Regions from separate parts of the Streptococcus sp. 20925_1_22 genome, predicted to be linked through region 2. Evidence: predicted binding sites of a transcription regulator. Region 2 holds the regulator's gene; the other holds the start of a gene.
What was found. The regulator CtsR, encoded in region 2, represses protease genes until heat stress. The targets are predictions, from matches to a motif close to TTGGTCAAAAAAGGTCAAANA.
Positions count from the first base shown of each region.

Region 1 (11,173 bases), on a different contig from region 2:
GCCCTGACCGCCCTGAATAGGCGAAAAATCCAGTCCCCTGACAGAAAAGCCAGCCTCCATCATAAATTCCGTGACCTTTTCCAGAACTACCAAATGGACCTTTTTATCCTTGACAATCCCTTTTTTCCCAATCTGCTCGCGTCCCGCTTCAAACTGGGGCTTGATTAAGGCGACCACTTGGCCATCCCGCGCCAAAATCTCATGAAGTGCTGGCAAAATCAAGCTCAGCGATATAAAGCTAACATCAATACTGGCAAAGCTAGGCTCCTGCTCAAAGTCAGTCCTTTGGGCATAGCGAAAATTAAACTGCTCCATGCTGACAACCCGCTCATCCTGTCTAAGCTTCCAAGCCAGCTGATTGGTGCCTACATCCACTGCATAGACCAGCTTGGCTCCGTGCTGCAGCATGACATCTGTAAAACCGCCAGTCGAAGCTCCGATATCTAAGGTCACTCGGTCAGTGACCGAAAGTTCAAAGACTTGCAAAGCCTTTTCTAGCTTGAGGCCGCCTCGGCTGACATATCTGAGTTTCTCACCTTTTAAGCGCAGTTCTGTTCCTGTGTCAATCTTTTCACCTGGCTTGTCAAAGCGCTGGCCATTGGCCGCAGCAATAACCAGTCCAGCCATTACACCACGCTTAGCCTGCTCTCTGGTCTCAAAGAGCCCTTGTCTGTAGGCCAGCACATCTACTCTTTCCTTAGCCATTCAATCTCAAACTTTCTATTATCTGTTGAATTTCTCCGCCTGAAAACTCTGTCTTTTCTTCCAAGTCTTTCAGAATGTCCACAGCTTCATCAAGGGTCTGATTGAAAAAGTTCTTAGCTCCATCCAGTCCCAGAAAGGCTGGATAAGTCGACTTGGCTGCAGCTAAATCTTTCTGTGGGGTTTTACCCAGCTCTTCAAAGCTGGCTGTCACATCCAAAATATCATCCCGCACTTGAAAGGCCAAGCCCAAGAGCTCTCCAATCCTACGAAGCTTGTCTTGAACAGACTGTTCAACCTCAGCAATCAAACCAGCTGCAACAAAAGGAAACGTTAGAAGTTTTCCAGTCTTATTGGCATGGATGTTTTTTAAATCTTCTAAACTAATTGCTTGTCCTTCGCCTTGCATGTCCAGAACTTGTCCTGCGACCATACCAAAGCTCCCTGCTGCCAGAGACAACTCAGAAATCAAGTCCACCTTGACCTGACTAGGCAGATCGGCTCTTGCCAACAGTCCATAGGGGTCCAAAAAGAGAGAATCACCCGCCAAAATAGCCATATCCTCTCCAAACTTCTTATGGCTAGTCAGGCGTCCGCGACGATAGTCGTCATCATCCATAGCTGGCAAATCATCATGGATAAGGCTGCCAGTGTGAATCATCTCAAGAGCCGCCGCAACCTGATAGTGGGCCTCAGCCAGCTCTAGGCCAAAAGCTTGAATCAACTCCAATAGCAATAAGGGACGAATTCGCTTACCGCCTGCCTGCACCGAATACAAAATAACTTCTGATAAATCCGACGACACTTGCTGAGACCTATAAAAATCTTCAATCGTCAGACCAATTTTTTCCAGTTTCTCGTTTCTTGTCATTCCATTTCCGTTTCTGTGCCGTCTGCCTGCATGACCTTCACTAAGGTCTTTTCAGCCTTGTCCAGACTAGCCTGGAGTTCCTTTGAAAGCTTCATTCCCTTTTGAAATTCCGCAATCGCCTCTTCCAGCGCTACATCACCGTTTTCTAGCTTTTGGACAATGACTTCCAAGTCTGCTAAGTTTTCTTCAAATTTCTTTTCTTTGGACATGTTTTACCTCTACTTCCAGCTGCCCATCCCGCATAAGCAGGGTCAGCTCATCTTTTTCTTTAATGGCTGCGCTTGATTCAACAACCTTTTGATTCTTTTGGACAATAGCATAGCCACGCGCCACGATTCGACTGGTATCCAGCATAAGCAAGGCCTCGGACAATCTCCTGACTTGAGCCACCTTGTTATCATAAATGACCGCCATGTTGCTGCGCAGCAAACGCTCCTGCTGGGCAGTCTGCTCTTGAAAATGCTGAACGCGACTGAGCGGATTCAATGCTTCCAAACGGTGCTGCAAGATTTTGACCCGCTGTTGCTCTTCACTATAATATTCGCGAATTTTTTGCTTCAGTCGCAGGTTGAGCTGGTCTAATTTCTGCAGATGGCCTTCGTAAAGACGCTCTGGCTGTCGGAAGATAACCGACTGGGTCAGCTTATTCAATCTCTCCCAATAATAGCTCAGGCGATTGGAAATCGCTCGTGACATGCGGTTTTCCTGCTGCTGCAAATGCCCCAGCAGATCCAGCTTGGTGACTGGTGTTGCTAGCTCAGCCGCAGCCGTTGGAGTCGCAGCCCTTCGATCTGCTACAAAGTCCGCCAAAGTCGTATCTGTCTCATGGCCGACACTAGAAATAACTGGAATTCGAGACTCAAAAATAGCCCGAACTGTTTCCTCTTCGTTGAAAGCCCAGAGATCTTCGATAGAACCGCCACCTCGACCAATAATCAGCACATCCAAATCTGACCGCTCATTGGCCAGTCTGATGTGGGCAGCAACCTGAGCTGCAGCCCCATCTCCCTGTACCTTGGTAGGGTAAAGGACAATCTCCACTCCCGGAAAGCGACGGCTGACCGTCGTGATAATATCCCGGATAACCGCTCCGCTGGGACTGGTTACAACACCAATTTTCTTAGGAAACTGGGGCAAGGCCTGCTTGAATTTCTCTTGAAAAAGCCCTTCTTCTCCCAGTTTTTTCTTGAGCTGTTCAAACTGGATTGCCAAAGCTCCGATACCATCCGGCTCCGCTTTTTCAATGATGATAGAATAGGAACCGCTCGGCTCATAGAGCTGCACCCGACCAATTACATTGATTTTCATGCCTTCTTCCAGCTCAAAGCCCAACTTCTGGTAGACACCAGACCAAATCGTAACCTGAATGACGGCCTTCTCATCTTTTAATGAAAAATATTGATGATTAGGACGTCGGCGAAAATTGGACACTTGGCCAGTCAAATAGACCCGCTCCAAATAAGGATCCCGCTCAAACTTCATCTTCAAATACTTGGTCAAGGTCGAAACCGACAAATATTCTGGCATGCCCTTTTCCTTTCTTTTCTAGTTTTTCCGTAACTTTTATTATAACAAAAAACTGCATAAAAAACCGATTACAAAGTCTAAAAATCCCCTGAAAAGCAAGAAAAAAACTGGGCTTCCACAAAAGAACCCCAGCTGCCTTAAAACCCAAGAAAAGTCTACTGACTCATCTTCTTCATCCACCTTGGAATGGCTCTACTGATTGCCGTTGGCAGGACGACATAAGCTTCATGACTCAGTTCATCTGCGATAAGAGAGTGAAGAAGAGTTGCAGCCGCTACTCGCTCAAAGAGACTGCTTGACTTGAACTGTCCAGCAAATGCGGCAATCATACCAGCCAACGTATCTCCCATGCCGCCAGTTGCCTGATAAGGTCCGCCTACTGTCAGCTCAAAGACCTGCTCTTGCCCACTTTGATAGATGGTCGTCCCATGCTTTTTCTGTACGACAATACTGCCCAGAGGCAGTTGATTGACCGCCGCCTGATTGGCTGCCGCTGTCTGATCTGACAAGCTCAAACCCGATAAGCCTTCCCACTCCTTCTGGTGAGGGGTAAAAACTGTTTGGGCTTTTGGAAATGGCAAAGCTCCTTTGCTAAAAAGTGAAATGGCGCCGCCATCCATGATAAGTATCTGCTGTTCTGCCACAGTCTGGATTACCTTTTGTAGGATATTTAGACCTAGTTGATTCTCTGCTAGACCTGGACCAATCAAGACTAGATCTGATTTGGTCAGCTGCTCTGTCAATCGGTCTTGCTCCTCTAAGTCAAAGGCCATGGCCTCCGGTAAATGACTGTGCAGAGGGGCGATATTGTCTCTATCTGTAGCAACAGTCACCAGACCCGCTCCGCTATTGACCGCAGCCAAAGCTGCCATGATGATGGCACCCCCATAAGGATAGGTCCCCCCAATCAGTAAAAGACGACCGTAATCGCCCTTGTGACTGTCCAAGGGGCGTTTCCGAATGACTTTTTTTAAAATATTTTCAGCATTTTTTGACATGATATTCTCCTAGACCAACTCCATCTTGCACCTGACTCAACATCACCAAACCTATCTTCATTATACACCAAAAGGCACCTAAACAGGTGCCTCGTATCGCAAGAAAGTTATTTTCTTCGGAAATCTGCAAATTTTTGTAAGATTCTTGCTGCGACTGCCTTGGGTAAATTTTCCTGAAAGGCGACCTGCTCATCCGCATAATCGCTCAAGCCTGGGAAATCACCAACCTGCACAGCGTAGAGAGAATTCTTAAAGAGCTGGATATCATTTTGATCATTACCAAAAGCTACATAATCCGAACCGCAGAGTTCCTTTACAGTTGAAGCTTTATTGGTTTCAGCCGGATTAATATAAAAACATTTCTCATGTTCATGATAGTCTAGACTCAGATTAGGCAAGTTTGCAAAACGAGCCTGTAAATCATCTAAGAGTTGCTCATGATTCCCCATGTAAATAACAAGCTTAATAGGATGCTGGAGTTCAGTCAGTTCCAGCCGTCTTGCTCGCTTGAGAGGATCTACACTGGCAATAAAAGGGATTTTTTCTAAAATCTGGCCACTGTAGTCAAAAGTATTGTCAACGAAAAAAGGCAAATTATAGGTCAAACAAGTATCTAGAATGACTTGGTAACTTGACTGATGCAGCTGACGCTCAAACATCAGCTGTCCATTCTGATAAGCCACTCCGCCGTTCAGGCCAATCACTATCTGCTGGCTCAATTCCAGACCTAATAGTCCCAGACAATCTCGATAGGAGCGCGCCGAAGCAAACAGAACTTCATGCCCAAACTGAGAAGCCGTCAGCAGAACCTGCTTAATCTCCTCATCAATCGTCATATAATCAAAGGACAAGGTCCCATCCAAATCAAAAACAAATTTCATGATTCAAGACTCCGTTTAAAGGCTTGGTAGGTCTGCTCCATCAGCATGGTAATGGTCATAGGCCCAACACCTCCAGGTACAGGTGTAATCAGACTGGCAATTTCAGACACTTCATCAAATTGAACATCGCCAATCAGCTTGCCATTTTCATCTCGGTTCATACCGACGTCAATGACGACAGCCCCTTCCTTGACAAAGTCCTTGGTCACAAAATGTCCACGTCCGATAGCCACCACCAAAATATCTGCCCGCTTCGCAGTCTTAGCGAGATTGTGAGTCCGCGAATGCGTCAGAGTAACCGTTGCATTCTTAGCTAAAAGGAGTTGAGCCATGGGTTTACCGACAATATTGCTTCGCCCGATAACAACTGCTCGCTTACCTTCCAGTTCAATGCCATATTCATGGAACATTGCCATAATGCCCGCAGGAGTAGCCGGAATCATAACAGGATGACCGCTCCATAGCTTGCCCATATTAAGGGGATGAAAGCCATCAACATCCTTGTCTGGATCAATGGCCAACAACACAGCTTCATCATCGATATGTTCAGGCAAGGGCAGCTGGACCAAAATCCCATGCCAATCAGGATTTTGATTATAAGTTTCAATCAAGCTCAAGAGCTCTTCCTGGCTAGTCTCTTCTGGCAGACGTTCTACCTTACTCCGAAAGCCAGCAGCCAAGGCTGAGCGCTCTTTATTACGCACGTAGATTTGACTGGCTGGATTATTTCCCACCACAATCACTACCAAGCCCGGTACCTGACCTGTTTTTTCTTTGAGGCGAGCCGTTTTTTCGGCTAATTTTTTCTGAAGCTTCTCTGCCAAACCTCTACCATCAATAATCTGCGCCATGTCATTCTCATTTCTTTTTCATTATCTTTTTCATTATACCAAAAAAATCTGTGCTCAGCCTATAACTTTTTCTTATACAAGGTTATAAAACGTGGTTTCATTGGCACCTAGTGGTAAAATTTTCAGACCTACTAAATCTTTTTCAAAATAAGATAAAAAGGGTAAAAATAAAAAGCAGCTAAGTGCTTTTTAGTAGAGTAATTCATAAATTTCCATTGCAATCAAATCGATGCTGTCGAAAGTATAGGTCTCACGCGCTGCAACGTCACGCAAGGTGAAGACAGAGCCGTTTTCTTCGTCGTAACTGTAAGCTACTTCTGCTACAACCACTCCTTCACGCTCAAAATTACGTTTTAAATTTCCGCCATCCTTAGCCATAGCTTCTAAGCGGTTGATAATTCTAACTAAATGTGATTCCATTTTGTTTCTCCTATTTACTTAGTTCCCTCTTATTTTACCATAAATCATAACTGAAATACCACTAAAAGCCAATTTTTTGTAATTTTTCAAGAATTTGTTTTCATTCTGCTCGGTCTAAGAGAGGATTTTGTAGTAAATTCTTGCAAAGTTCGAGAATACTGATATAATGAAACTATAAAACTTTGACTATTTTTGACCTTTAATTATTTCTATAAATAGCTTGCACACTAAAAGAAAAGAGGTATCTGCATGCTTTGTCAAAATTGTAAAATCAATGAATCTACGATTCACCTTTATACTAATGTAAATGGCCATAAACAGCAGGTGGATTTGTGCCAAAACTGCTACCAAATCATGAAAACAGACCCCGAACACTCCTTGTTCGGCGGAATTGCTAATGCCAACAATCACGGAACAGATCCTATTGATGACTTCTTTAACAGCCTCAGCAATTTTCAACAGCCTCAGGAACCAACTACTCCTCCTACCCAATCTGGCGGAGCCTATGGAGGCGGTGGCGGCTACGGTTCCAATCCTAGCAAGGGTGGTCAGCCTCAGCCAAGTCAGCAAAAGCCAAAAGGCCTGCTGGAAGAGTTTGGTATCAATGTAACTGAGTTGGCTCGCCGAGGCGAGATTGATCCTGTTATTGGCCGTGATGAAGAAATCGTCCGTGTCATTGAAATCCTCAACCGCCGCACCAAAAACAATCCTGTTCTCATAGGAGAGCCAGGAGTCGGAAAAACTGCCGTGGTGGAAGGCTTAGCCCAAAAAATTGTTGATGGTGATGTGCCTCATAAACTCCAAGGCAAAGAAGTTATCCGCCTAGACGTTGTCAGCTTAGTACAGGGAACTGGTATCCGTGGCCAATTTGAGGAACGGATGCAGAAGCTCATTGATGAAATTCGTTCTCGTCAGGATGTCATTCTCTTCATTGATGAAATCCATGAAATTGTCGGAGCAGGCTCAGCTGGCGATGGCAATATGGACGCTGGGAACATCCTAAAACCAGCTCTGGCTCGCGGAGAACTCCAGATGGTTGGAGCAACCACTCTCAATGAATACCGTATCATTGAGAAGGATGCTGCACTGGAGCGCCGTATGCAGCCAGTTAAGGTAGATGAGCCGACGGTAGAAGAAACGATTACCATCCTCAAAGGGATTCAAAAAAAATACGAAGACTACCATCATGTCAAGTACACAGATGCGGCCATTGAAGCTGCTGCGCTTCTCTCCAACCGCTACATCCAAGACCGCTTCCTGCCAGACAAGGCTATTGACCTCTTGGATGAGGCTGGGTCCAAGATGAATCTGACCCTCAACTTCGTTGATCCCAAGGTCATTGACCAACGTCTGATCGAAGCAGAAAACCTCAAGGCTCAGGCAACCCGCGACGAAGACTTCGAGAAGGCGGCTTACTTCCGTGACCAGATTGCCAAGTACAAGGAACTGCAGCAGACAAGTGTGCTAGACAAGGATACTCCGATTATCAGCGAGAAAACGATTGAGCACATCGTAGAGCAAAAGACCAATATCCCAGTTGGCGACCTCAAAGAAAAGGAACAGTCTCAACTAGTTAATCTCTCTAGTGACTTAAAGGCCCATGTCATCGGTCAAGACGATGCTGTGGATAAGATTGCCAAGGCTATCCGCCGCAACCGTGTCGGACTAGGAACCCCTAACCGCCCAATCGGCAGCTTCCTCTTTGTCGGACCTACTGGTGTCGGTAAGACTGAGCTGTCTAAGCAACTAGCCATTGAGCTCTTTGGCTCGGCTGACAGCATGATTCGCTTTGATATGAGTGAATACATGGAGAAACACAGCGTGGCCAAGCTGGTCGGTGCCCCTCCGGGCTATGTCGGCTATGATGAAGCTGGTCAATTGACTGAGCGCGTCCGCCGCAATCCCTACTCACTCATTCTGCTGGATGAGGTGGAAAAAGCCCATCCCGATGTTATGCACATGTTCCTGCAGGTTCTAGATGATGGCCGCCTGACCGATGGCCAAGGCCGGACTGTCAGCTTCAAAGACACCATTATCATCATGACATCGAATGCTGGAACTGGCAAAGCTGAAGCCAGCGTTGGCTTTGGAGCAGCGCGTGAAGGCCGCACCAATTCCGTTTTGGGTGAATTGGGCAACTTCTTCAGTCCTGAGTTTATGAACCGCTTTGACGGCATTATCGAATTCCAGGCGCTCAGCAAGGACAACCTGCTGCAAATCGTCAACCTGATGCTGGACGATGTTAATCAACGTTTGGCAACCAATGACATTCATCTGGATGTTACGGAGAAGGTCAAGGAAAAATTGGTTGACCTGGGCTACGATCCAAAAATGGGTGCTCGCCCACTGCGCCGTACCATTCAGGACCATATCGAAGATGCTATTACTGACTTTTATCTGGAAAATCCAAGCGAAAAAGAGCTCAAAGCTATCATGACCAGCAATGGCAAGATTCTCATCAAGTCAGCAAAGAAAACTGAAAGCACAGAGTCAGTTCATTCATCTCAAGAAGAAAAATGAATTTCGACAAAATAGAGCAGAAAACAGTTAGTTTTCTGCTCTATTTCTTTATTGATTTTTCTGAACCCTATAGCGCAGAATTGTTTTCAGTTTGCTAGGGTCTGTCCGATTCAGATTATTGAGATAGATTTCCCTATGAGTATTTGAAATCCGTGTCAGCTGGTGATTCTGGCAAAAGGCATCCATTTTAGCGAAGGATTGAGGTTCTTCGTCAAAAGGACCCAGATGCAGCATGGCGACACACACTCCTTCCGTCATTTCTTCAAAACGAATCTCATCATAGAGAGGATTAGGCTTTTTGACACGGACTTGTTCCAGAGCCTTTTTCACCATCTCTTCAGTGATAAAGTCCGGCTGCCCAATCATAATAGTATAAATCAATTCTTCTTTAATGAGTTCTCCTACTTGCTCTTGTTGCCAAATCCCTTCCAAGGGATAGACTGTAAAATCAGTAAATTCTTGCTCGGCCGATGTCTTTTTGTAGTTCATCTTGATAGCATAGGCTAAACCGTACAGAGCACCAACTCGTTCTGAAAAGTCAGCAGCATTAGGATTTCCCTTGCCGTCAATCATGATAAAAGACTGGGCAGGAACATCTATAAGACAGGGTGCAGACTTGATTTGATAGATTTCTCGATTGGCTTTTCTCCATTCATATTTCATGAGAGAGCCCTCCTTTCTTTACTACAAACAGTATAGCAAAGAAAAGCTGACAACCTCTGTCAGCTTTTATAAATATCGGCAATAGCTTTTAACTTTTCTTTGAATTCTTCCCGTAACCGAGGCGGCTCCATGATTTCAACTCCATCCAAAAAGGATAGCAAGTAGGTATAAAGACTATCGTGACTCGGCAAATGCGTCTCGACATAAATGCCCCCATCAGTCTCCTCTATCTCTGCTTCTGAAAACTCCTCGTACACTCGAAAGGCATGTTTCTTGTCAAATTTCAAAATGACTTTTACAGTATCTCCTAGCCGCTCCTCGGGGCTAAATTTCTCATTCAAGACTCTCTGCTTAAATCGTTCCTCTAACATTTGACAATCTCTCATTCTGCTGAGTTTAAAAAAGCGCGGAGCTTGTCTTAAGCGACAAAAGCCAGCAACATACCAGTTTTGGCTTTTAAATACTAACTTCAGTGCCTCTATCTTGCGCTGCTCTCTCTCTCCCCGCCCATTCAAATAAGAAAAAGACAAGACTCTTCTTTGCAAGATTGCCTGCTTAATGGTATCAAACAGTTCTTTCTGATCTGCTTTCTTGCGCCAGTCAGTGAAATCCACCTCCAGCCAGGAAGTTGCCTGAACTTGAAACAAGGACTGCAACTTAGACAGGGTCTCTACTTGCTCGCCATCTGTTAAAATCTGCAAGCCTTGAAGAGCTGCTAATAGCTCATCCCTCTCAGACTCTGAAAACAGGGCCTTGTCTAAGACAAAATCCTTCATCAGAAAAATACCCCCACCCTTGCCTGGGCTGCAATAGATGGGAATTCCTGCCAAACTCAGCTTGTCTACATCTCGATAGATAGTCCGAATAGATACTTCAAATAGTGAGGCCAATTCGGGAGCTGTTTTGCGGCCCTGCTCTAAAAGAAGATATAAGATTTTAAAAAGTCTGCTTTCTGTCATAAAACCACCTCGCTCCTATTATAACAATTTCTTCTATAAATGTTTTATCATTCCCATAAAGAAAAAATTTTTAAACAGTCGAAGGACAGAATTTATTATTTGAAGGGGATTTCTTTCAAGGACTATCATTCTTTTTCTGTCCAATAAACCGAGTAAATTCTTGACAGCTGGGCCTTAGTCCATTATGATAGATAGTAAACTGACTAGAGATTGAGGATATTAGAATGACAAATCCAACCTTTGGTGAAAAGGAAGCAAATGTAGAATATGTGACCCGCTACGGAGTCTATGCCGTTATCCCAGACGAAAAGAAAGAAAAGATTATTTTGGTTCAGGCGCCTAATGGGGCTTGGTTTCTGCCCGGTGGAGAGATTGAAGAGGGGGAAAACCATCAGACTGCCCTTGAACGCGAGCTGATGGAAGAACTTGGGTTCACAGCCCAGCTTGGACGCTATCTTGGACAAGCTGATGAATATTTTTACTCCCGCCATCGCGACACCTATTTTTACAACCCAGCCTACCTGTATGAGGTCACCTCTTTCCAAGAAGTCCAAAAACCGTTGGAAGATTTCAATCAGCTTGCCTGGTTCCCAGTCGAAGAAGCTATTGAAACACTCAAACGCGGCAGCCATAAATGGGGTATCCAAGCTTGGAAAAATGCGCTTAAAGCTTAAAGAAATCATTCACAATTTATAACAAACATGTTATAATAATAGCAGGTATAAAGCAGGAGGAAATCGTATGAAGCTTATTAATACAACAAACAGTCATGCTGACCTTG
Region 1 is NZ_JAPVYE010000005.1:162,508-173,680, forward strand. Features, by position in the region: gene O3621_RS08520 (TlyA family RNA methyltransferase) at 1-705, opposite strand, end outside; gene O3621_RS08525 (farnesyl diphosphate synthase) at 698-1,573, opposite strand; gene O3621_RS08530 (exodeoxyribonuclease VII small subunit) at 1,570-1,782, opposite strand; gene xseA (exodeoxyribonuclease VII large subunit) at 1,760-3,100, opposite strand; gene O3621_RS08540 (NAD(P)H-hydrate dehydratase) at 3,256-4,098, opposite strand; gene O3621_RS08545 (HAD hydrolase family protein) at 4,206-4,979, opposite strand; gene O3621_RS08550 (bifunctional methylenetetrahydrofolate dehydrogenase/methenyltetrahydrofolate cyclohydrolase) at 4,976-5,830, opposite strand; gene O3621_RS08555 (DUF1797 family protein) at 6,020-6,250, opposite strand; gene O3621_RS08560 (ATP-dependent Clp protease ATP-binding subunit) at 6,500-8,770, shown strand; gene O3621_RS08565 (GyrI-like domain-containing protein) at 8,819-9,433, opposite strand; gene O3621_RS08570 (YafY family protein) at 9,493-10,392, opposite strand; gene O3621_RS08575 (NUDIX hydrolase) at 10,617-11,066, shown strand; gene O3621_RS08580 (DUF1827 family protein) at 11,134-11,173, shown strand, end outside.
Region 1: O3621_RS08560 (ATP-dependent Clp protease ATP-binding subunit) is a predicted target of CtsR. The motif match lies at 6,430-6,450, and genes of this name have one in related genera.

Region 2 (11,173 bases):
ACACTGCATTCTTTGTAGTAATCATCTATATCTTTGACAAAGTAGTGGCAAGCGGTCTTTTCCAGATTCTGAATATTTTCTCTTAATAACTGTAGAGGAAATAGAAAAGAATACTGCGACAGATATATCATTCAAAGTCCCACCTATTGTGATTAGGTGGGATTTTTGGCGTATGTCCTTATTTACGCGCTGACAATTTCACTCAGCTTCAAAAAAATCAAATCTATCTATAATTCATCGTTTGAAATAAAAATTTCTCATACTAGACAACGCTGATTCAAGAATTTTTGGGCAGAATTGCAAGGCTTTGATTTGTATGGGAAAAAGTTAATAAATTCCTTTGCATTTGAGGAATTTATGGTATAATAGGGCTAGAAAGAAGCAGAAGCCCGCAGGCTTTTTTATTTAGGAAAGGATGAACTCATGGACAGTTTTGACAAAGGCTGGTTTGTACTGCAGACCTATTCAGGCTATGAAAACAAGGTAAAAGAAAATCTTTTGCAGCGTGCTCAAACTTATAACATGCTGGAAAATATCTTGCGCGTGGAAATCCCTACTCAGACCGTGCAAGTAGAGAAAAATGGCAAGACCAAGGAAATCGAAGAAAATCGCTTCCCCGGTTATGTTTTGGTGGAAATGGTCATGACAGATGAAGCTTGGTTTGTTGTGCGGAATACTCCGAATGTAACAGGATTTGTCGGGTCACACGGGAACCGCTCTAAACCAACGCCACTCTTGGAAGAAGAGATTCGCAACATTCTCATCTCCATGGGTCAAACAGTTCAGGAATTTGACTTGGATGTCAAGGTTGGGGATACCGTTCGTATCATAGATGGTGCCTTCACTGACTATACAGGTAAGATTACGGAGATTGATAATAACAAGGTCAAGATGATTATTTCCATGTTTGGTAATGACACCGTGGCCGAAGTTAATCTTAGCCAGATTGCAGAGCTTTAATTTATGAAGCAGGATGAACTCTTCGCTATCCTCGTCAAAAGTCATAACCACCCGTGAAAACGGGTGGCTTGTACATCGGCTATAAGCCGTTTCCCTCCAGCGACGTCTAAAGACGTTCGCTGAACTTCGTTCAGGTTAATGCTATGATTACTTGACTAATGCCCGTAAAAACGGGCTTTTATCTTGTTCTAAAACTACCATCTGAGAACGGATCCTCGTACTCTTTGACACTTAACTTATCCAGGGCAATGTCATTTTTCTCTTGCTCGCGAATATATTTGGCAACTGTCTTTTCATTGAGGCCAACGGTACTTACATAGTACCCTCTCGCCCAAAACTTTCGATTACCATACTTATATTTTAGGTTGGCATGTTTATCAAATATCATCAATGCACTCTTGCTTTTCAAATATCCCATGAAATCGGAAATCGAAAGTTTTGGAGGAATCAAGACAAGCATGTGAACATGATCTGGCATCATATGTCCCTCAATAATTTCCACACCTTTGTATTGACATAGATGACGAAAAATCTCAATGAGATCTCGTCTTATTTTGTAGTAAATGGTTTTTCTGCGGTACTTGGGGGTAAAGATGATATGATATTTGCACATCCATTTGGTATGTGATAAACTGTAACTGGTTTTAGCCATTTCTTTTTCCTCCTTTGTCTTACCTGAACAAGTAGATTATACCAGGAAAAAGAAATGAAAGCTCAAAGCCTTGGCAGCCACCAGCTTAGCTGGTGGTTTTCTTGTTTTTCTCTAAGAGAAAAACTGGCTTGAAGCCATAATAAAATCCAAGACCTTTTCAGTCTTGGATTTTTGTGTTTTTGGAACGGAGTGTGAAATTACTTATCCTTAATGACGGAGTCAATAATGTCTTTGGTTTGTTTCATTTGAGAGGTAGACATTACCCCAACGATTTGATTGTTCTGGGTAGAGAAACTAAACTGTTCGTCATTGGAATTTTTATAGACAAAGGTTGTATCGCGCTCTGAACGTATAATCATTTCCGGACGACCAAGCTTGTCGAAAGCTGTCTTGGGAGTGTCGGATGTGGTGATGCTAGAGTAACTGCTTTTGGCTGGCTGAGCGTCTTTTAGGCTAAAACTCAAATTCGTCAGTACATTATTGGTAAAGTAGCACATAATGTCTCCGTTGTCTGTGTGCCAGATGTTAACAGAGTTGCCAGGGTCATTCTCATCAGTGCTGAATGTAGGTTGGCCTAGAGCTGCTGTTACTTCATCGTAAGACGTTTTAGGTTTGTCACCATTGATATCCTCTCCGTTTACCTGAATGACAAAGCCAGTGGAAATATGGAAATTTCTTATTTTCTCTAATTCAGGAATAGAAGCTGCATCTGGTATGTATTGTAGTGCAGAAGCATCATCTGGTTCAAAGCTAGCACGTTTCTGAAATACCTCATCACTACTTTCATAGGTGCTAGAGCTACTGCTAGATGATTTGCTGGATGTTTCCTTAGAGGATGAACTTTTCGAAGCTTTGAGGGAGCTAGGCGTCTTTTTTCTTTGCTGCGTCTGCTTGGCAGGCATGCAGGCTGAGAGAGCTAGCAAAGAGAGGAGACTAAGGGTATAGAAGCTGATTTTTTTCATAATCAATCTTTTTTCCTTTCGCTGATGATGGATGATATTTTTATAATATTATATCAGCAAAGTTTGCTAGAAACAATAGGAAATGCAATAAAAAAAGCCCTTTGAGGACTTCTAGAAATATATTTACGAAGGCGGTAGACGGATTTGAACCGACGATCAAGCTTTTGCAGAGCCGTGCCTTACCACTTGGCTATACCGCCGCAACTCTTATTATTCTATCGTAAATACTTGCTTTCGTCAAGAGTCTTTCAAAGTCAAATCAGAAAATGTTAGACGCTACCATTCTGAATGCTTCAGGAACAAATGTTCAGCTGAGAGGTAGAATTCATTCTTAGTGGCAGAAAATCTGGCAAACACCTTGTCAAAGAGCTGCGCTTTTGTTATAATAGGGGATGCCGTATAAATGGCAAAATACTCATTTTAGATGAATTGTGGGACTGTTGCCCTTGGGTGGTTCTGCGAGCTGAAATCTAAAAGAGGAAAAAAACAAAAAGGAGAATTTACTCATGGCAGTAATTTCAATGAAACAACTTCTTGAGGCTGGTGTTCACTTTGGTCACCAAACTCGTCGCTGGAACCCTAAGATGGCTAAGTACATCTTCACTGAGCGTAATGGTATCCACGTAATCGACTTGCAGCAAACTGTAAAGTATGCTGACCAAGCTTACGACTTTATGCGTGATGCTGCTGCTAACGATGCAGTTATCCTCTTCGTTGGTACTAAGAAGCAAGCTGCTGACGCTGTCAAAGAAGAAGCAGAACGTTCAGGTCAATACTTCATCAACCACCGTTGGTTGGGTGGAACTCTTACAAACTGGTCTACTATCCAAAAACGTGTAGCTCGTTTGAAAGAAATCAAACGCATGGAAGAAGACGGAACTTTCGAAGTTCTTCCTAAGAAAGAAGTCGCTCTTCTCAACAAACAACGCGCTCGTCTTGAAAAATTCTTGGGCGGTATCGAAGATATGCCTCGCATCCCAGATGTGATGTACGTAGTTGACCCTCATAAAGAGCAAATCGCTGTTAAGGAAGCTAAGAAATTAGGTATCCCAGTGGTTGCCATGGTTGATACTAACACTGATCCTGATGATATCGATGTTATCATCCCAGCTAACGACGATGCAATCCGTGCGGTTAAATTAATCACTGCGAAAATGGCTGATGCTGTTATCGAAGGCCGTCAAGGTGAAGATAGCGTTGAATCAGTAGAAGCAGAATTGGCTGCAACTGAAACTCAAGCAGATTCTATCGAAGAAATCGTTGAAGTTGTTGAAGGTTCAAACGAATAATCAGTAAACTAACCTAAAGGGGCAGGGCTCAGCCCAGCTCCTTTATTTACATTAAAAAATAGGAGAAGAAAAATGGCAGAAATTACAGCTAAGCTTGTCAAAGAATTGCGTGAAAAATCTGGTGCTGGTGTCATGGACGCTAAGAAAGCACTTGTTGAAACAGATGGTGACATCGAAAAAGCGATTGAATTGCTTCGCGAAAAAGGGATGGCAAAAGCAGCTAAGAAAGCTGACCGTGTTGCCGCTGAAGGTCTGACAGGTGTTTACGTAAACGGTAATGTTGCCGCTGTTGTTGAAGTGAATGCTGAAACTGACTTCGTTGCGAAAAATGCTCAATTTGTTGATTTGGTAAATGCAACTGCGAAAGTAATCGCTGAAGGCAAACCAGCTAATAACGAAGAAGCACTTGCTTTGACAATGCCTTCAGGTGAAACTCTTGAAGCTGCATACGTATCTGCAACTGCAACTATCGGAGAAAAGATCTCTTTCCGTCGCTTTGCTTTGATTGAAAAGACAGATGCTCAACACTTTGGTGCTTACCAACACAACGGTGGCCGTATCGGTGTTATCTCCGTTATCGAAGGTGGAGACGATGCTCTCGCTAAGCAAATCTCTATGCACATCGCTGCGATGAAACCAACTGTTCTTTCATACAAAGAATTGGATGAGCAATTTGTCAAAGATGAATTGGCACAATTGAACCATGTCATCGATCAAGACAACGAAAGCCGTGCAATGGTTGGTAAACCAGCTCTTCCACACTTGAAATACGGTTCTAAAGCTCAATTGACTGATGCAGTTGTTGCTCAAGCTGAAGAAGACATCAAGGCTGAGTTGGCTGCTGAAGGCAAACCTGAAAAGATCTGGGATAAGATCATCCCAGGTAAAATGGACCGCTTCATGCTTGACAATACTAAAGTTGACCAAGCATACACACTTCTTGCACAAGTATACATCATGGATGACAGCAAGACAGTTGAAGCTTACCTTGAATCAGTAAATGCTTCAGTAGTTGAATTCGCTCGCTTTGAAGTTGGTGAAGGTATCGAGAAAGTTGCTAACGACTTTGAAAACGAAGTAGCTGCAACAATGGCTGCGGCTCTTGGTCAAAACTAATTGTTTTTAGCTTAGAAATTGAACGATAAAAAGGTCTGAGATTTTTTCTCAGACCTTTTCATTTGTAGCATTTTGAAACATCAAGTTTAGAATGGTGAGCAGCATCACTTAGCTGCTTTTTCTCTTTCTTCCTTATGAGCAATCAAGCCATTGGTAAAAATCAATACTGCCAAGAGAAAGAGAAGTACTGTCGTTTGGGGGTAAGTCAGGCTAAACTGATAGACTTTGGTAATAAACAAAAGGGGCAGAGTAACCACCATCATAATCAGAAAGCTATACCATTTGACTCGGTTGCTGACCAGCTCCTGTTCGAAGAGTAGGGGAGCATAAAGACAGGCGATGAGAGCTCCGATAGGAATATCAACGTAATCAGCAGAAAAGATGGTGAAAATACTCAGAGCTACAAAGAGCCATTTGAGTACATGACGAGAATAGTTGAGCCAATCCATTTTCATTGGATTATCCTCCTTGTTTAGATGATCGTTGGCAGGCAGGAGTTTCTGTCTGTCTTTTCCTTGTGGATTTCCACCTATATTATAACGCTTTAAAAGCAAAAAGCAAGCGATTACACAAGGCTTTTAAAGCTTTTTCACTAGTTTGAATTATCAGACCTTTCAGTCATCCCTTTTTCTTTAAAAATAGAGACTTTTCCGGTATAATATTAGTCAAAGATAGTCAATGTTAGAGAAACAAGGAAAAAAGAAATTTATTCTGAAATCCTCAACTGGAAAGGGAAGTCATGGGTGCAAAAAACACATCGGACAGTATTGAAGCATATATCAAGTCTATTCTGGCTCAGGCTGGGATGGTTGAACTGAAACGCAGTGAACTGGCTGATGTTTTTCAGGTGGTTCCCAGTCAGATTAACTATGTGATTAAGACTCGTTTTACGGAAAGTCGGGGCTATATCGTCGAGAGTAAGCGTGGTGGCGGTGGCTATATTCGGATTGGAAAGATAGAATTTTCCGACCGGCATCAGATGCTTTGCGGCCTATGCGACAGTGTGGGAGAACGTGTCAGCCAGCAGGTTTTTACAGATGTTATTCAGCTTCTTTTTGATGAGAAGATTATGACTGAACGTGAGGGCAATCTAATCTTGTCAACAGCATCGGACTCGATTTTGGGCGATGGAGCTGCGGTGATTCGTGCCCGGATATTAAAAAAAATTTTACAACAACTAGACAGAAAAGGAATGGAATCATAAATGAAATACTCAAAAGCCTTAATAGAAAGCTTGGAAGCAGCCCAGCTCTTGGCCAGCCATTTTACGACAGATTATCTGGAATCATGGCATCTGCTGATTGCTCTGGCTAATAATCCCTACAGCGTTGCTGGCTCAGTCCTCAATGAATTTCCTGTGGAAGTTGATGGATTTGAAGAAGCGGCTTTTCAGATTACTGGTCAGGCTTATCAGAAAGACGGTCACTTTGAGCTGCTGCCTTTTTCTTATCGCTTAGAGGAGCTGTTTGAGGAAGCGGGCCAAATTGCAGAAGCTGTTCGCGCTAAGCATGTAGGTACCGAACATGTGCTGCTAGGTATGTTATTTGACCGGGGGACCTTGGCCTCTCGTATCCTGGAATTTACCGGTTTTAGCTACGAGGACAAGGAGCAGGGGCCGAAAATCAGTGATTTGCGTAAGGTCTTGGAGCAGCGAGCTGGCTGGGGCAAGGAAGATATCAAGGCTATTCGCAGTCTGAATAAGGGAGTAATGGCTGCTAAGCAGACCATGGCTAATATGATGGGGATGCCAGCTTCTACCAGCGGGGGGCTGGAAGACTACACTCGTGATCTGACGGAGCTGGCTAGAGATGGCCGATTGGAGCCAGTCATTGGGCGTGATCAAGAAATTTCACGGATAGTTCAGATTCTTAGTCGCAAGACTAAAAACAATCCGGTGTTGGTTGGAGATGCTGGGGTTGGTAAGACAGCTCTAGCCTTAGGACTAGCTCAGCGTGTAGCAGCTGGTCAGGTTCCTGCTGAACTTGCCAAGATGCGGGTTTTGGAGCTGGACTTGATGAATGTAGTCGCTGGCACTCGCTTTCGCGGAGATTTCGAGGAGCGGATGAACAACATCATCAATGACATTGAAGAAGATGGTCATGTCATTCTCTTCATCGATGAGCTTCATACTATCATGGGCTCTGGCAGCGGTATTGACTCGACCTTGGATGCGGCCAATATCCTGAAACCGGCTCTGGCTCGCGGAACTCTGCGGACAGTTGGTGCTACGACGCAGGAAGAGTACCAGAAACATATTGAAAAAGATGCGGCTCTTTCTCGGCGTTTTGCCAAGGTCAGCATAGAAGAGCCTAATATGGCTGACAGCATTGCTATTTTACAAGGCTTAAGAAAGAGCTATGAAGATCACCACAAGGTGCAGATTAGTGATCAGGCTATCGAGACAGCAGTCAAATATGCCCATCGCTATCTGACCAGTAAGCATCTGCCTGACTCTGCCATTGATCTTTTGGACGAGGCCAGTGCAACAGTGCAGAATAGAGGACCGCAGAATTACGAGCAGTCGGATTTGACGCCAGTGGATCAAGCCTTGATGGCTGCGGATTTCAAAAAAGTCTCGAAGTTGCTTGAGCAAGAGCAGCAACCCAAGCTTTATAAGCTGAAAGTGGAAGAAGACGATGTTTTGGCTACTCTGAGTGCCTTGTCTGGTATTCCAGTGCAGAAGCTGACTCAGACAGATGCGAAGAAATACCTCAACTTGGAAACAGAGCTTCATAAACGCGTGATTGGGCAGGACGAGGCGATTTCAGCTATCAGCCGAGCTATCCGACGAAACCAGTCTGGTATCCGCAGCAGTAAGCGGCCGATTGGCTCCTTTATGTTCCTAGGTCCGACAGGGGTCGGGAAGACAGAGCTAGCCAAGGCCTTGGCCGAAAGTCTCTTTGATGATGAGTCTGCACTCATCCGCTTTGATATGAGTGAGTACATGGAGAAATTCGCGGCTAGCCGCCTCAACGGAGCGCCTCCAGGCTATGTAGGCTATGAAGAGGGAGGGGAGCTGACGGAGAAGGTGCGCAACAGACCTTATTCTGTCCTGCTCTTTGACGAGGTAGAAAAGGCGCATCCAGATATTTTCAATGTTCTCCTCCAGGTCTTGGATGATGGTCAGCTGACGGACAGCAAGGGTCGCAAGGTGGACTTCTCCAATACGATTATTATCATGACCAGCAATCTAGGAGCAACTAGTTTGCGGGATGATAAGACGGTGGGCTTTGGTGCGCGTGACATTCGCTTGGACCACGCCAATATGGAAAAACGAATGCTGGAAGAACTCAAGAAAGCATATAGACCAGAGTTTATCAACCGTATCGATGAGAAGGTAGTCTTCCACAGCTTATCTGCAGAAGATATGCAGGAGGTGGTCAAGGTTATGGTCAAACCGCTTATTGCTAGTCTTGCTGAGAAGGGAATTGAGCTGAAGTTTCAGGCTAGTGCCCTTAAGTTGCTGGCTCAGGAAGGCTACGATGTGGAAATGGGAGCACGGCCATTGCGCCGAACTCTGCAAACCCAGGTAGAGGACAAGTTGTCTGAGCTGCTCCTGACAGGAGATTTGGCTGCTGGCCAAACACTTAAGGTTGGTGTCAAGGCTGGCCAGCTCAAGTTCGAAGTGGCTTAGAAAGCGCAGTCTTTCAATGGAAAGTTGTGTTTTCGCGGTTAATCCCTGATAGCAATCATACCTATAGATACCGAACAGTTATTTCATCATTCAATGAAACTGGAAAATTGAAGGATTGGAGGCTGATATGTCGTTTTTTAAAGATTTGTTTGCTGGCAAGAAAGCCAGCGTGAAAACACCTGAAGAACGCAAGGTTGCTAGCATCCAGCGTTTGAAAAAGGAGGGAATTCCTTACCTTGAGCATTTGCCGGTTATCGAAAGTGCGGAGCAAGTAAGGCCGCGCTCGCTAGAAGAAATTACGCGTCGAGCTATTACCAGCCTCTTGATTATTCAGGCGGCCTTGGATATCGAAAATAATAATTATAATGAGGAGAGCCGCCAGTGGCTGCAGGATAAACTGCAGCAATACGGGGTGCAGGAAGAGTTGACGCCCAAAGAAAGGGCGGTCTTGGAAGATCGTGCCGACTCGGCAGCTATCATCAATATGGTTTGGAAATACGAGGCCTATTGGTCGCTGATTTGGTACTTAGGTCTAGTCAATACTTTACCGTTTCCAGATAAAATTTGTGATTGTGATGCTGCTATTGACGCAGTCGCTAGTGCGGTTGACTTTCAGGAATTTCTGGGCAAATGCCAACCGCGCAGCTTAGAAGAGTTACTGGATGAGGATGATTTGATTTATCGTTATCATTGGGCCTGTGTCGATGCTCGGATTCATAATCAGCCAGCACCTGCAGGCCTTGATGAAAGTGTTGTTCTGGAGAGGCGGTCTGGTCTTGACTGGCTGCTGGGGCTGAATACGGCCCAAGACTGGGATGCTGTTGAGCTGCATACCTAGTCCAACTTCTCTTGATTCACTCAATTAGAAAAGGAGGTACCTTTGTCCGCTCGTAAAATGGCTAAAATTGCCATCCTATCGGCTTTATGTGTGGCCTTTCGCTATGCATTTTCCTTTTTGCCCAATGTGCAGCCTATCTCAGCTATCTTTTTTCTGATCGTTATCTTTGAGGATTTGCAGACTTCACTTCTAGTGATGGCTGTGACGATGTTTACATCAGCTTTTCTTTTGGGAATGAGTCCGATTGTCCTCTTTCAGTTGTTGTCCTTTGGACTGATTCTTTGCCTTTGGTGGTTGCTCTATCCTCGGTTAAATCTAGTGGGACAGGGAATAGCAGCAGCTCTCCTATCCTTTGGCTATGGCATTGCCATCGATACACTGACAGCCTTGCTGTACAACTATCACTGGTGGTCTTATGCGATTATTAACGCTTTGACCTTCAATATAGCGCACGGACTGTCGACCTTGTTTTTTTACCCACTCTTGTACCCTATTTTAAGGAGGCTCTATAATGAAAAAAATCTTTAGTTTGCTCACACTTGCTTTTGCCCTTCTCCTTGTTGGTTGCGGCAGCAGCCAGACCAATACTGACAAAAGCTCTAGCTCCGCTGATTCTTCTGTCAAAAAGGAACTGAAAATCAGCATCAGTATTGCGCCAGAAGGTCAGGAGAAGAGCGAGAAAACAGTGGCTGTTGCAGAAGGAAAGACAGCTATGGATGCTTTGAAGAAGGCCTATAAGGTCGAAGAAAAAGATGGTTTTATCACTTCGATTGATGGTCATGCTCAGGATGAAGCAAAGGGTCTCTACTGGATGTTTAAGGTCAACGGAGAAATGGCTCCTAAGGCAGCCAATCAAATTACTGTCAAGGATGGAGACAAGCTGGAATTCTACCAAGAAGTCTATCAGCAATAAATCTTTTATAAAAAGAATCTGATGCTTGGGCATTAGGTTCTTTTTTGTGCCCTTGATACAGTTTTAAAGAGCCTGAAAGTATTTTTATAAAATTTTATAAAAAAGCATTGACAAAATAAAAATATAGTTTATAATAAAAACATAGAAAGAAAAAATATAAAAAATAATAAAAGGATAGACCTATGAAAGAAAAAATTGCAATCGTATTTGGAACCTTTGCTCCCTTGCATCAAGGGCATATTGATTTGATTCAGAAGGCTAAGCGTTCTTATGATAAGGTGCGCGTGGTGGTTTCTGGTTATCAGGGAGACCGTGGGCAGGAAGTGGGTCTGTCTCTGCAGAAGCGTTTTCGATATACGCGGGAGACTTTCGCAGATGATGAATTGACCCAGGTTTACAAACTGGACGAAACTTCTTTTCCTCGCTATCCTCTGGGTTGGGACAAGTGGCTGCCGGCTTTATTGGAGTTGGTGGGCTATGATTCAGAACGCGAGGAACTGGTTTTCTTTGTTGGTGAGGCTGACTATCAGAAGGAGTTAGAAAAGCGTGACTTCAAAACTTCCTTGCAGGAGCGCCAGTTTGGTATCTCAGCTACCATGATTCGGGAAAATCCTAGTCGTTATTGGAAATATATCGCCCAACCTTTCCGGCGTCACTTTACCAAGAAAGTGCTGATTATGGGCAGCGCCAGCAATGGCAAAACAACCTTGGCCAAAGATTTAGCTCGCTACTATGATGCTCCGGTTAGTCTAGAATATGCTCGAGAATATCAGATTCAAAATAACGTGCGAGACGATGAGCTGACCCCT
Region 2 is NZ_JAPVYE010000002.1:137,482-148,654, forward strand. Features, by position in the region: gene secE (preprotein translocase subunit SecE) at 1-86, shown strand, start outside; gene nusG (transcription termination/antitermination protein NusG) at 424-960, shown strand; gene tnpA (IS200/IS605 family transposase) at 1,139-1,612, opposite strand; gene O3621_RS03165 (hypothetical protein) at 1,810-2,574, opposite strand; tRNA gene O3621_RS03170 (tRNA-Cys) at 2,704-2,774, opposite strand; gene rpsB (30S ribosomal protein S2) at 3,081-3,863, shown strand; gene tsf (translation elongation factor Ts) at 3,936-4,979, shown strand; gene O3621_RS03185 (hypothetical protein) at 5,084-5,533, opposite strand; gene O3621_RS03190 (CtsR family transcriptional regulator) at 5,719-6,183, shown strand; gene O3621_RS03195 (ATP-dependent Clp protease ATP-binding subunit) at 6,184-8,613, shown strand; gene O3621_RS03200 (DUF4272 domain-containing protein) at 8,741-9,451, shown strand; gene O3621_RS03205 (ECF transporter S component) at 9,494-9,979, shown strand; gene O3621_RS03210 (DUF4430 domain-containing protein) at 9,963-10,364, shown strand; gene O3621_RS03215 (AAA family ATPase) at 10,547-11,173, shown strand, end outside.